DNA from 3 places in the Klebsiella sp. CSG-1 genome. Region 2 is predicted to be linked to each of the others. Evidence: predicted binding sites of a transcription regulator. Region 2 holds the regulator's gene; each other region holds the start of a gene.
The links. The regulator LexA, encoded in region 2, represses DNA repair genes until DNA is damaged. The targets are predictions, from matches to a motif close to TNCTGTATGTACATACAGNA.
Positions count from the first base shown of each region.

Region 1: AC007G_RS19895 (YebG family protein) is a predicted target of LexA. The motif match lies at 1,952-1,971, and genes of this name have one in related genera.
Region 3: umuD (translesion error-prone DNA polymerase V autoproteolytic subunit) is a predicted target of LexA. The motif match lies at 1,553-1,572, and genes of this name have one in related genera.

Region 1 covers NZ_JBWNLD010000008.1:237,658-241,809, forward strand. The annotation lists gene ptrB (oligopeptidase B) at 1-630, opposite strand, end outside; gene AC007G_RS19890 (tellurite resistance TerB family protein) at 748-1,434, opposite strand; gene AC007G_RS19895 (YebG family protein) at 1,532-1,936, opposite strand; gene purT (formate-dependent phosphoribosylglycinamide formyltransferase) at 2,072-3,250, shown strand; gene AC007G_RS19905 (bifunctional 4-hydroxy-2-oxoglutarate aldolase/2-dehydro-3-deoxy-phosphogluconate aldolase) at 3,313-3,954, opposite strand; gene edd (phosphogluconate dehydratase) at 3,994-4,152, opposite strand, start outside.
Region 2 covers NZ_JBWNLD010000007.1:40,870-45,021, forward strand. The annotation lists gene plsB (glycerol-3-phosphate 1-O-acyltransferase PlsB) at 1-558, opposite strand, end outside; gene AC007G_RS17510 (diacylglycerol kinase) at 688-1,056, shown strand; gene lexA (transcriptional repressor LexA) at 1,276-1,884, shown strand; gene dinF (MATE family efflux transporter DinF) at 1,953-3,269, shown strand; gene AC007G_RS17525 (CsbD family protein) at 3,396-3,605, shown strand; gene zur (zinc uptake transcriptional repressor Zur) at 3,697-4,152, opposite strand, start outside.
Region 3 covers NZ_JBWNLD010000016.1:82,075-86,226, forward strand. The annotation lists gene AC007G_RS25695 (helix-turn-helix domain-containing protein) at 1-153, opposite strand, end outside; gene AC007G_RS25700 (hypothetical protein) at 339-464, opposite strand; one part of gene AC007G_RS25705 (IS1 family transposase) at 763-1,211, opposite strand; one part of gene AC007G_RS25705 (IS1 family transposase) at 1,211-1,460, opposite strand; gene umuD (translesion error-prone DNA polymerase V autoproteolytic subunit) at 1,596-2,027, shown strand; gene AC007G_RS25715 (Y-family DNA polymerase) at 2,027-3,298, shown strand; gene AC007G_RS25720 (RepB family plasmid replication initiator protein) at 3,710-4,152, shown strand, end outside.

The DNA of each region.
Region 1 (4,152 bases), on a different contig from region 2:
CGGCGAAGCGCCCACGGTATGCCGCCAGACCTGATAAGGCAGCAGCGTAGTCGGGTGCTTGCGGACATACCACAGCGTTTGCGAATCATTGCTCCAGGCGAATTCCGGCGAAACGTTTTCCAGCACTTCAGGATACCATTCGCCATTTTGCAGATTGCACAAGCGCAGGCCATACTGCCGACGGGAGAGATAATCCTCCGCCAGCGCCATCATCGTGTTATCCGGCGAAATGCCCAGCCCACCGAGAGTATAGAATTCGCTCTGCGCCGCGCGCTGGTTGCTATCGAGCAGCACTTCCCATTCATCCCACTCCTCTTTCAGCACCGACTGACGCTGATAAATAGCGTATTCACAGCCCGGCTCATACACCTGACGATAACGGTAGCCATTTTTGCTGTAGGGCGCGGAGACTTCGCGCGGCGGGATACGGTCAATAATCTCTTTTAGCACCCGCTCCTGCAGGCTACGTTGAGTCGCCATGACCTGCTGTCCGTACTCATTTTCCTCGCGAAGATAATCAAGTACTTCCGGCCGCGAACGCTCGTCGTCGCGCAGCCAGAAGTAATTATCGATACGGGTATCGCCATGAAGGGTCATGGCGTGGGGAATTCGTTTTGCTTTTGGTGGCATCTTTTGGTCTTCTGCATCCTGTATTTCATACACAAAATCATTCAAGAAGCGGCTTGAAGGATGGCGTGTGTATAAGGGTGGCAAAAGTGGCCCACGTTGCAAGCAAAACCTGCGGATTTAGGTAGAAAGCGCCTGTTTTTGTGCCTGGATATCCTGTTCGATGTCGGCACGCACTTCCGGCGGAAGGCCTAAAGCCTCACCCAGAGCGTTGAGATAGCTACGCTCCATAAAATGGTCGATATCGATCGCCGCACAGCTGATGTAATAGATCTCCAGCGCCTCTTGCTCGCTGGTGAGGCCCTGCGCCAGACGCTGCGGATCGAGAGGCTGGGCCAGAGCGCGATCGATAAGAACGCGCCCCTGCACGGCAATACCAGCCGCGCGCAGCTGCTCATCAATGTTTGCCCGCTCGCTGTCATCAATGTGCCCGTCGCTTTTCGCGGCAAACACCAGCGCCAGAATGAGCCGTTCACTGCGGGCATCGAGCCCGGAGGCTGGCGAGGTTGACGCCCCGGCGGGTTGTACAGGAGAAGCGACAGATTGCGCAGGGGAATTTTCCCGCATTTTTTGCTGGTACTTGTTCCACAGCACGCTTCCCGCCACCGCGCCGCCGCCAACCAGCAGTGCGCTGGTGCCATATTTAGCCAGCAGCTTACGCGATGATTTACTGGCCACCAGCAGCCCCGCCAGGCCGCCCAGCGCCCCAGGCAGAAGGAAGCTTTTACCATCAGACCGCTCGCCTGATGAGGAAGACGGTCCCTGCTGGCCCAGCAGGGACTGGAGTTGATTAAGCCAGTTAGCCATGATTTCCCTCGTTGCTTATTAAGCGATGTCATCAGCCTAAACGACGAGATGTCAGGAAATGTTATGAGCAGCTAAAGATGCGCAAATTCGGCCGGACTCAGGCGGCCTTCACCTTGCGCGATTTTACAGGCGCGGTTGCCGCGGGTTGTTCGCTCGCTCCCTCCGCTGCGGCCTCTGAGGTTTCAGCCGCGGAGCTCTCGTCCTGAGAAGCCTGGCCGTTCGTACCGTCTTCCGCTTCCGCTTCCGCTTCCGCTTCCGCTTCCGCTTCCGGGAGTTTTCCTGATCTCAGGATGTGGTGCAATGTCTCTTTACGTTCCGCCAGCCACATTGCCATTTCATCGCGCTGGATTTCATCCAGCGTCAGCGGGCACTCGACCAGCCAGTCGTTGAGGACCTCGGCAAGATCGAGCATTTTGTCGTAAGCATCGGCCTCTTTTTTGCTGGTAAACGACATCTTTTCCTCACCTTCGCGGATCACCACATATTTAATTTCAACCGCCATTGTGCAGCCTCTTTATACTGTATTTTTATACAGTATAGCAAATTTTCACCCGGGACTCAACCAACAGCCGTAAAGACAGACGCAAACGTTTTCGTTTATAATGCGACGCATGTTTTTTTACTGTGGAAAAGAGTCATGACGTTATTAGGCACAGCGCTGCGTCCGGCAGCGACGCGGGTGATGTTGTTAGGTTCCGGCGAACTGGGTAAAGAAGTCGCCATTGAGTGCCAACGGCTGGGTATTGAGACCATCGCGGTCGACCGCTACCCCGACGCGCCGGCGATGCAAGTGGCGCATCGTTCGCACGTCATCAACATGCTACACGGTGAAACGCTGCGCGCGCTGATTGCGGAAGAAAAACCCGACTTTATCGTGCCGGAAATTGAAGCCATCGCCACGGATATGCTGGTGGAGCTGGAGCAGGCCGGGCAGAAAGTCGTCCCCACCGCTCGCGCGGCGAAACTGACCATGAATCGCGAAGGTATTCGCCGCCTGGCCGCAGAGGAGCTGCAGCTTCCCACCTCGGCATACCGCTTTGCCGACAGCGAAGCGGCCTTTCGCGAAGCCGTCGCGGAGATTGGCCTTCCCTGCATTGTGAAGCCGGTCATGAGCTCTTCTGGTAAAGGCCAGAGCTTTATTCGTCACTCTGACCAGCTGGCCGAGGCCTGGCGCTACGCGCAACAAGGCGGCCGCGCGGGCGCCGGTCGGGTTATCGTCGAGGGGGTGGTGAATTTCGATTTTGAAATTACCCTGCTTACCGTCAGCGCGGTCGATGGCGTCCATTTCTGTGCGCCGGTCGGCCATCGCCAGGAGGATGGCGATTACCGCGAATCCTGGCAGCCGCAGCAGATGAGCGAGCTGGCGTTGGCCCGCGCCCAGGAGATTGCCAGCAAAGTCGTGCTGGCGCTTGGCGGCTACGGTCTGTTTGGCGTGGAGCTGTTCGTCTGCGGTGATGAGGTGATTTTCAGTGAAGTCTCCCCTCGCCCGCATGACACCGGAATGGTGACGCTGATTTCCCAGGACCTCTCGGAATTTGCGCTGCACGTTCGCGCCTTCCTCGGTCTGCCGGTTGGCGCGATTCGTCAGTATGGCCCGGCGGCCTCCGCGGTCATTCTGCCGCAGCTCACCAGCCAGAACGTCACCTTTAGCAATCTCCAGGGCGCGGTAGGGGCGGGACTGCAGCTACGCCTGTTCGGTAAGCCGGAGATTGACGGTTCTCGTCGACTGGGCGTCACGCTGGCCGTCGCCGATAGCGTCGATGAGGCGGTGGCTCGCGCGAAAGCCGCCGCGTCAGCGGTGCAGGTTCAGGGATAAAAAAAACCCGGTCGCGTCAACGCTACCGGGTCTGGATTTCGCCATTTATCAGGGCGTGAAAATTACTTCGCGCCTTCAACCGCTTCGCGAGCAATTTTGGTAATACGGTCGTAATCGCCCGCTTCCAGCGCATCCGCCGGAACCAGCCAGGAACCGCCGATGCACAGCACGCTGTTCAGTGCCAGGTAGTCGCGGTAGTTCGCCGGTGAGATGCCGCCAGTCGGGCAGAAACGGATATGCGCGAACGGACCGCCAATCGCCTGCAGCGCTTTTACACCACCGTTAGCTTCCGCCGGGAAGAATTTGAACTCTTTCAGGCCATACTGCATGCCCAGCATCAGTTCGGAGACGGTGCTAATCCCCGGGATCAGCGGGATGGTCCCTTCTTCAGTCGCCGCTTTCAGCAGGGACTCGGTCAGACCCGGGCTGATAGCGAACTGCGCGCCAGCCTCGGTGACGGCTTTCAGCTGCTCAACGTTTGTTACGGTACCTGCGCCGACAATCGCCTCCGGCACTTCTTGCGCAATCGCGCGGATCGCATCCAGCGCGCATGCGGTACGCAGCGTGACTTCCAGTACGCGTACGCCGCCGGCAACCAGCGCTTTGGCCATCGGCACAGCGTGTTCCAGCTTTTTCACCACGATCACCGGGACAACCGGGCCGTTGGTGAGGATTGCTTCTGCAGTTGTTTTCCAGTTTTTCATTAGAGTTTCTCTCTCGCCAGATCTACAAATTGTATCGTCTTAAAAAGTGATGCAGGTTGCGCCCTGTTCGGCTCCGGAGAGTTTTTCACGCAGCGCTGCGAACATTTCCCGGCCGCTCCCGACGCGCGAACCGCTGAGGTCAGGAACATGCGGCTGGCGTGCAGCCAGCTCAGCGTCATCCACCAGCAGCGTCAGTTC
Region 2 (4,152 bases):
GATAATTTTATCGGTGCCGTGTTCGGTGGCCATTCTGCGCAGAGAAACCGGCGGCGAGAAACGGACAAAGCTGTCGCGTCCCAGCCACAGAACGGCGAAGAACTTCTGAATGCCATTCAGCATGCGCAGCGGCGGGTTAACTTCGCCTTTTTCGCGCCCAGGCGCACGCCCAAACATCACCGACACCGGCACCATTTGCACGTCCAGGTCAGGATGGTTGCGGTGCAGATCCAGGTAGTCGTGGAACAGCTTAATCGACTCTTCTTTCGGCGCGTAGTAGGTAAAGACGCGCGGGCCGCCGTGGATAAAGACGTAGCGCGGCAGCAGCGCGCCGTCGATTTCCAGCGGTTCAAGCGGATCGGGTAAATCGTGCTCCAGGCACTGAGCGCGCAGGGTCAGCAGGTCCGCCTTTGAATTATAAGGCAGGACGTACATGATAGGACGCGAGGTATCCAGCCCTAATTCCTGAGCAGGTTCTGCGGGAATAGACTTGCTTTTTACCAGCACCCGTAATGGTAAATTCAGTAATTTATAGTAAATTCGTTGCCAGCCGGACATAAACGATGTGAAGCCTCTGGTTAATCATGCAAATGCGCGGCAAGAATAACAGAAAGCGCGCAAAATTTCCGTTGCCACGCGGCAAACGCGTACACTCATTGACGTCATTTACATAAAAAGGTTCTTTTGATGGCCAATAATACCACTGGGTTAACCCGAATCATTAAAGCGGCAGGTTATTCCTGGAAAGGGTTCCGTGCGGCATGGATAAATGAGGCCGCATTTCGTCAAGAAGGCATCGCCGCCATTGTTGCTGTAGCGATAGCCTGCTGGCTGGACGTCGACGCCATCACGCGTGTGCTGCTGATAGGCTCGGTCCTGATAGTGATGATAGTCGAAATTCTTAATAGCGCGATTGAGGCGGTGGTGGACCGTATTGGCCCGGAACATCATGAGCTGTCCGGTCGGGCGAAAGATATGGGGTCTGCGGCGGTGCTGCTGGCCATTGCGATCGCGCTGATCACCTGGGCGCTCTTACTGTGGGCTCGCTATCACTGAGCGGCCACGTGGTGAGATATTCCGCTTTGCGATGTCTTCCCGGCGATCGGGCGAACCCGATGAGCTTTTGCCCGGCCGGCGACAATCACCCCTGGCGCCATGGGCTATCGGGGACGCAAAATGGAAAGAATCTCCTGATTTTTGTGTGAAATTTGATTCCAAAATCACCGTTAGCTGTATATACTCACAGCATAACTGTATATACACCCAGGGGGCGGGATGAAAGCGTTAACGACCAGGCAGCAAGAGGTGTTTGATCTCATTCGGGATCACATCAGCCAGACGGGCATGCCGCCGACGCGTGCGGAAATTGCTCAGCGCTTGGGGTTCCGTTCCCCAAACGCGGCGGAAGAACACCTGAAAGCGCTGGCGCGTAAGGGCGCGATCGAGATTATCTCCGGCGCCTCCCGGGGGATTCGCCTGCTGACGGAAGAAGAACCAGGTCTACCGTTGATTGGCCGCGTGGCGGCCGGTGAGCCGCTGCTGGCTCAGCAGCATATCGAAGGCCACTTCCAGGTCGATCCGGCGATGTTCAAGCCGAATGCCGACTTTTTGCTGCGGGTTAGCGGTATGTCAATGAAAGATATCGGTATTCTCGATGGCGATCTGCTGGCGGTCCATAAAACTCAGGATGTACGCAACGGCCAGGTTGTCGTGGCGCGTATTGACGAAGAGGTCACCGTTAAGCGTCTTAAAAAGCAGGGCAACATCGTCGAACTCCTGCCAGAAAACAGCGAATTTTCCCCTATCGTGGTGAATCTACGCGAGCAAAATTTCACTATTGAAGGGCTGGCCGTTGGCGTGATTCGCAACGGTGAGTGGCTGTAACACCTTCCCCACGCAGCATCGTCTGATGCATGATGCTGCGCTGTCTCCTCCCGGTCAGGCTCTTTCTCATGTTCTTTAACGCCGCTGATAAGGCCCTGTGGCGCCTGGCGCTACCCATGATTTTCTCCAACATCACCGTTCCGCTGCTGGGACTGGTGGATACCGCCGTGATTGGTCATCTCGACAGCCCGGTTTACCTCGGCGGTGTCGCGGTCGGCGCGACGGCCACCAGTTTTCTCTTTATGCTGCTGCTTTTCCTGCGGATGAGTACCACCGGACTGACGGCACAGGCCTTTGGCGCAAAAGATCCTCTCCGCCTGGCGCGGGCGCTGGTGCAGCCGCTGGGGCTGGCAACAGGTGCCGGCCTGCTGATTGTGCTTTTCCGAACCCCGCTTATCGATCTGGCGTTGCATATTGTTGGCGGCAATGAAGCGGTGCTGGAGCAGGCGCGGCGCTTTCTCGATATCCGCTGGCTGAGCGCGCCGGCATCGCTGGCAAACCTGGTGCTGCTCGGTTGGCTGTTGGGCGTGCAGTATGCCCGGGCGCCGGTGATTTTGCTGATTGTCGGCAACCTGCTGAATATCGTGCTCGATCTGTGGCTGGTGATGGGCCTGCATCTGAACGTGCAGGGTGCCGCGCTGGCGACGGTCACCGCCGAATATGTCACCTTTATCATCGGGCTGCTGATGGCAAGACGCGTGCTGGCGCTACGCGGTGTGTCATTTGCCCTGCTCAAGCGCGCGTGGCGCGGAGATATGCGCCGCTTGCTGGCGCTCAATCGCGATATCATGCTGCGCTCTCTGCTGCTTCAGCTCTGCTTTGGTGCGGTGACCGTTTTCGGCGCTCGTCTTGGCGGCGAGATCGTTGCCGTCAACGCGCTCCTGATGACCATGTTGACCTTTACCGCCTATGCCCTGGATGGTTTTGCTTATGCCGTGGAAGCGCACTCCGGGCAGGCTTACGGCGCGCGTGACGGTAGCCAGCTGCTTGAGGTCTGGCGAGCGGCCTGCCGTCAGTCGGGAATGGTGGCGCTGGCCTTTGCGGCGACCTATGCCGTGGCGGGACAGCAGATTGTCGCCCTGTTGACCTCGCTGCCCTCGCTTCAGCTGCTTGCCGATCGCTACCTGATCTGGCAGATCGTGCTGCCGGTGATTGGCGTGTGGTGTTATTTGCTGGATGGCATGTTCATCGGCGCGACGCGCGGGGCTGAGATGCGCAACAGCATGGCGGTGGCGGCGGCGGGGTTTGCCCTGACGCTGCTGACGCTACCGGTCCTCGGCAACCACGCGCTATGGCTGGCGCTGGCGGTTTTCCTCGCGCTGCGCGGTCTGTCGCTGGCGGTCATCTGGCGGCGACACTGGCGGCGTGGAACCTGGTTTTCGTAGTGATTTTTGATATGTAATTGGTTAAAGATTCCGAATAATAAATTCAACTCAGAATTCTTATCTATAGTTAATACTATGTCCGGCACACAGCGGGCTGTTAACTCACCGAACGATGAGGATTGAATTATGAACAAAGACGAAATCGGCGGTAACTGGAAACAGTTGAAAGGTAAAGCGAAAGAGAAATGGGGCAAGCTGACCGATGACGATATGACCGTCATTGAGGGTAAGCGTGACCAGCTGGTCGGTAAAATCCAGGAGCGTTATGGATACGCCAAAGATCAGGCGGAGAAAGAAGTGTCTGACTGGGAACGAAAAAACGATCACCGCTGGTAGCGGTGAGTGTTAACGAATTAACCCTTTGTTATTGCCTGCCTGATGGTACACGGAGGTACCGGCAACCTCGATTCCCGCTGCGGCGATAGCCTCAGCGGGCTTTCTTTTTGATCTGAATGGTATGGTCGTGATGGCAGTGCCCCGGGGTGCTACAGGCTTCGACCTCGACACAACCTGCGCACAGGCCGTGCGCCTCAATCACATTGTGGCGTAGCGCAAAACCCATTCTCGCCGCCAGCGTATGCATAATGTCTTCAACGCCTTCGGCACACTCTTCCGTGACCACGCCGCAGCGGTCGCAGATAAACATGGCTGAGCTATGGGTCGGCTGATCGAAAAGATGGCACAGTACGTAGCTGTTGGTCGATTCCACCTTGTGCACGAACCCCTGTTCCAGCAGAAACTCCAGCGCCCGGTAGACCGTCGGCGGTTTCGCCTGCGGCTCTTTCTCGCGCAGCAGGTCGAGCAGATCATACGCGCTAATCGCCCCTTGCTGGAGGCTCATCAAACGCAACACTTCCAGGCGCTGCGGAGTCAGGCGCACGCC
Region 3 (4,152 bases), on a different contig from region 2:
GAGTGCAGCGGTGGCAAGCTGTATCGTCCGGGGCACAGCCTCACCGTCCTCATATTTTACCAGGCTGGTACGGCTGATGCCGAGCTCTGCCGCGGCGCGTTCCTGGGTCCAGTTCAGGCCCCGTCGCCAAAGGATCAAGTCAAATCCGGTCAATTCGCCGCACTCCCATGCTCTGTCCGGGTGGATTAGTTGGCTATATTCCGGCTTTATTTACAGCCTTACAATGTTCATATTTGAACATTTTAAGGAATTTTAAAACAATAAATTCGCCGTATACACAACAGGAGACGCGATGGTTCTCAACGATTACGATGGACATCAGGAAGAATTTGAGGCGGTTAAACAGGCGCTGAAGGGCAAAATGGACTCGTCGTCTTTTTCACGCGCACTTCCTGTCTGATATCACGGCCCGTCAGAAACCCGGCGCCCAGCAGCAGCACAAACAGCATGCCTGGCGTCTTCATGTTGCTTCTTCCTGTCCCTTTTCACCTGCCCTGTATAACCCTGCCGGGCTTCACACATCAGACCGGCTGATAATTTCCCCCCCTTATCTTTTCACCCTGCGACTTTTGCGCCCGCAACCACCGGAAAATACCTTTTCGCCGGCGCCGCGATTGCGGAAAAAACGTAAATACCGGAAAAAGCGAAATCAACAGGGAGAGGAAGGCAGGGGAACGGTCGCGTGGCTGCCGGCGCGGGCACCATATCTTGTGCCGTTTCCAGCTGACGGAGCCACTACATATAGCGGGTAATGACTCCAACTTACTGATAGTGTTTTATGTTCAGATAATGCCCGATGACTTTGTCATGCAGCTCCACCGATTTTGAGAACGACAGTGACTTCCTGCCCAGCCTTGACAGATGTTGCCTCAGATTCAGGTTATGCCGCTCAATGCGCTGCGTATATCGCTTGCTGATAACGTGCAGTTCTCCCTTCAGGCGGGATTCATAAAGCGGCCAGCCATCCGTCATCCATACCACGACCTCAAAGGCCGACAGCAGGCCCAGAAGACGCTCCAGCGTGGACAACGTGCGTTCACCGAATACGTGCGCCACAACCGTCCTCCGTATCCTGTCATACGCGTAAAACAACCAGCGCTGGCGTGATTTAGCGCCGACATAACCCCACTGTTCGTCCATTTCCGCGCAGACAATGACGTCACTGCCCGGTTGTATGCGTGAGGTTACCGACTGCGGTCTGAGTTTTTTAAGTGACGTAAAATCGTGTTGAGGCCAACGCCCATAATGCGGGCGGTTGCCCGGCATCCAACGCCATTCATGGCCATATCAATGATTTTCTGGTGCGTACCGGGCTGAGAGGTGGTGTAAGTGAACTGTAGTTGCCATGTTTTACGGCAGTGAGAGCAGAGATAGCGCTGATGTCCGGCAGTGCTTTTGCCGTTACGCACCACCCCGTCAGTAGCTGAGCAGGAAGGACATCTGATGGAGATGGAAGCCACGGGAGCACCTCAAAAACACCATCGTACACTAAATCAGTAAGTTGGCACCATTACCTGGCAGGCGATCTGGATTATCGTCACGCTGTTAAATATACTGTATGCATAACCAGCAAAATTAGAGTGTCAGGAGGAAAGATGAAGCTACAGCTTTTCAGCACCGGGAAAGAACACCCGCCACAGGCCCATCCATTGTTTGCCGATCTGGCCAGCTGCGGTTTTCCCAGCCCTGCCGCTGACTATGTCGAGTCCGATCTGGATCTCCATGATTACTGCATACGGCATCCGAGCGCGACGTACTACCTGCGTGCCAGCGGAGACAGCATGGCGGACGGTAGTCTGTACAATGGCGATCTGCTGGTTGTGGACAGTGCTGAAAAGCCGCGGCACGGCGATATCGTTGTCGCCAGCGTACAGGGGGAGTTTACGGTTAAACGGCTTCTGCTGACGCCTCGACTGACGCTGCAGCCCATGAATGCCTCCTGGTCGCCGATTTATCCTGACCCCGACGAGCTGGATATCTTTGGCGTCGTCACGCATATCATCCACCGCCCGAGGGAGATGTACTGATGTTTGCCCTGGCCGATGTGAACAGCTTCTATGCCAGCTGTGAACGTGTTTTCCGACCGGATTTGAAAGGAAAGCCGATAGTCGTCCTGAGCAACAACGACGGGAACGTAATCGCTCGCAGTGCCGAGGCGAAGCCCTGGATCAAAATGGGAACTCCGTGGTTTCAGATAAAAAACGAAAGGTACCCGGAAAAAATATATTCGTTTTCAAGTAACTATGAACTTTACGCCTCGATGTCGGCGCGCGTGATGAACTGCCTGGAGGAACTGGCCCCCAGAGTGGAACAGTATTCCATTGATGAGATGTTCCTCGATTTGACCGGCGTGGAGCACTGTATGGAGCTTGAGGACTTCGGCCGGCAGCTGCGTCAGCACGTGTATGACTGTACCCACCTGACCATTGGCGTGGGCGCCGGACCAACGAAGACCCTTGCAAAATCAGCCCAGTGGGCCTCAAAAGAGTGGAAACAGTTTCGTGGCGTACTTGCTCTGACCAGGGGAAATCCGCAGAGAACGCGGAAACTGCTTTCACTGCAGCCGGTTGAAGAAATCTGGGGGGTGGGTAACCGTATTGCACGCAAGCTGAATGTGCTGGGCATTAAGACCGCGCTCGATCTCGCCCTGACGAACCCGGCCTTCATCCGCAAAAATTTTTCTGTGGTCCTTGAGCGAACGGTACGTGAATTGAACGGGGAAAGCTGCCTTTCGCTTGAGGAAGCCCCTCCGACGAAACAGCAAATTGTCTGCAGCCGCAGTTTTAGCGTGAAGATCACGGAGTACGAGTCACTCCGTCAGGCTATCTGTCAGCACGCAGAGCGGGCCTCTGAAAAGCTGCGTAAAGAGCACCAGTATTGCCGGCATATTTCCGTTTTCATCAAAACGTCTCCGTTCGCCGTTAAAGAGCCTTACTACGGCAACGTGGCTACGGAAAAACTTCTTACACCCACTCAGGACACCAGGGACATCATTGCAGCCGCCACAACGGCTCTGGAGCGTATCTGGAGGGATGGACACCGGTATGCCAAAGCCGGAGTTATGCTGAATGACTTCACCGGCTCCGGCGTTTCGCAGCTGCAGCTGTTCGACGAACGCCCGCCACGCCCTCACAGTGCTGAGCTGATGAGGGTTCTGGACGGGATCAACAACTCAGGGCTGGGTAAAGTATGGTTTGCCGGTAGAGGAATTGTGCCATCCTGGCAAATGAAACGCGATATGCTCTCCCCTGCGTACACCACTCGCTGGAGAGATATCCCCGTTGCGAGGATCGGTTAAATTTTGCCTTTCAGAGAGAGCCAGCAGTGCTCGCCGCAGCCGAACGACAGGGCGAAGCCCGCGAGTGAGCGAGGAAGCACCAGGGGAGCTGAAGCCTTTTAAAACACCTTACGCACTTAAGTTCTATAGATTCCATAATGAGTTATCCACATATCCTTTGAGTAGATCCAATAATTTACCCTTAGTTATCCAAATAGATCCAAACTGATCCCTTTAGCGGCAAAACCTTTGTTTACGGGCTTCGTAGCGATTTCAGGTGTGTCGTAGTGGGAGAAAGGTGTTCTGAAGCGGGAAAAAGGTGTGTCAAAACGGGGTAAGGGTGGGTAGAATCGGGAAGAAAGGTGTGTCGAAACGGGAAAGAGTTAATATTTAGGCACATATCGATCATACGCTATAAATGGATATAACTATATGAATGAGAATGTTTATATCGGCGAGGTTATAGGTCCAGATTGTGAAAGTGTTAACAATAAACTCACCGTCACAAGTAAGGCCACAGTTCAGCCTGTAGCCCTGATGAGATTAAATGTTTTTGTTCCTTCAAGCAGGCCTGCAAAGGGCACTAGAACATCAATCGATGCGACCTCTGTTCTCAAGGATTTGGAATTCTCAAGGCGGGAGGGTTACGACGATATTCGTATAACCGGTGAACGGTTGAGTATGGCCATCGACTTCAAGGTATGGGTCGGTATCATAGAAGCTTTCAGTAAGTACGGTTTAAAAACCAACAGCATTAAGCTTACTTTTCATGAGTTTGCTGGAATGTGCCGCTTTGAGTCTAAGAGATTCGATTCCCGTCTTAGAAAAAGTATTTCAGAAGCTTTGACCAGGATACGTGGCAAGACCATTACCTT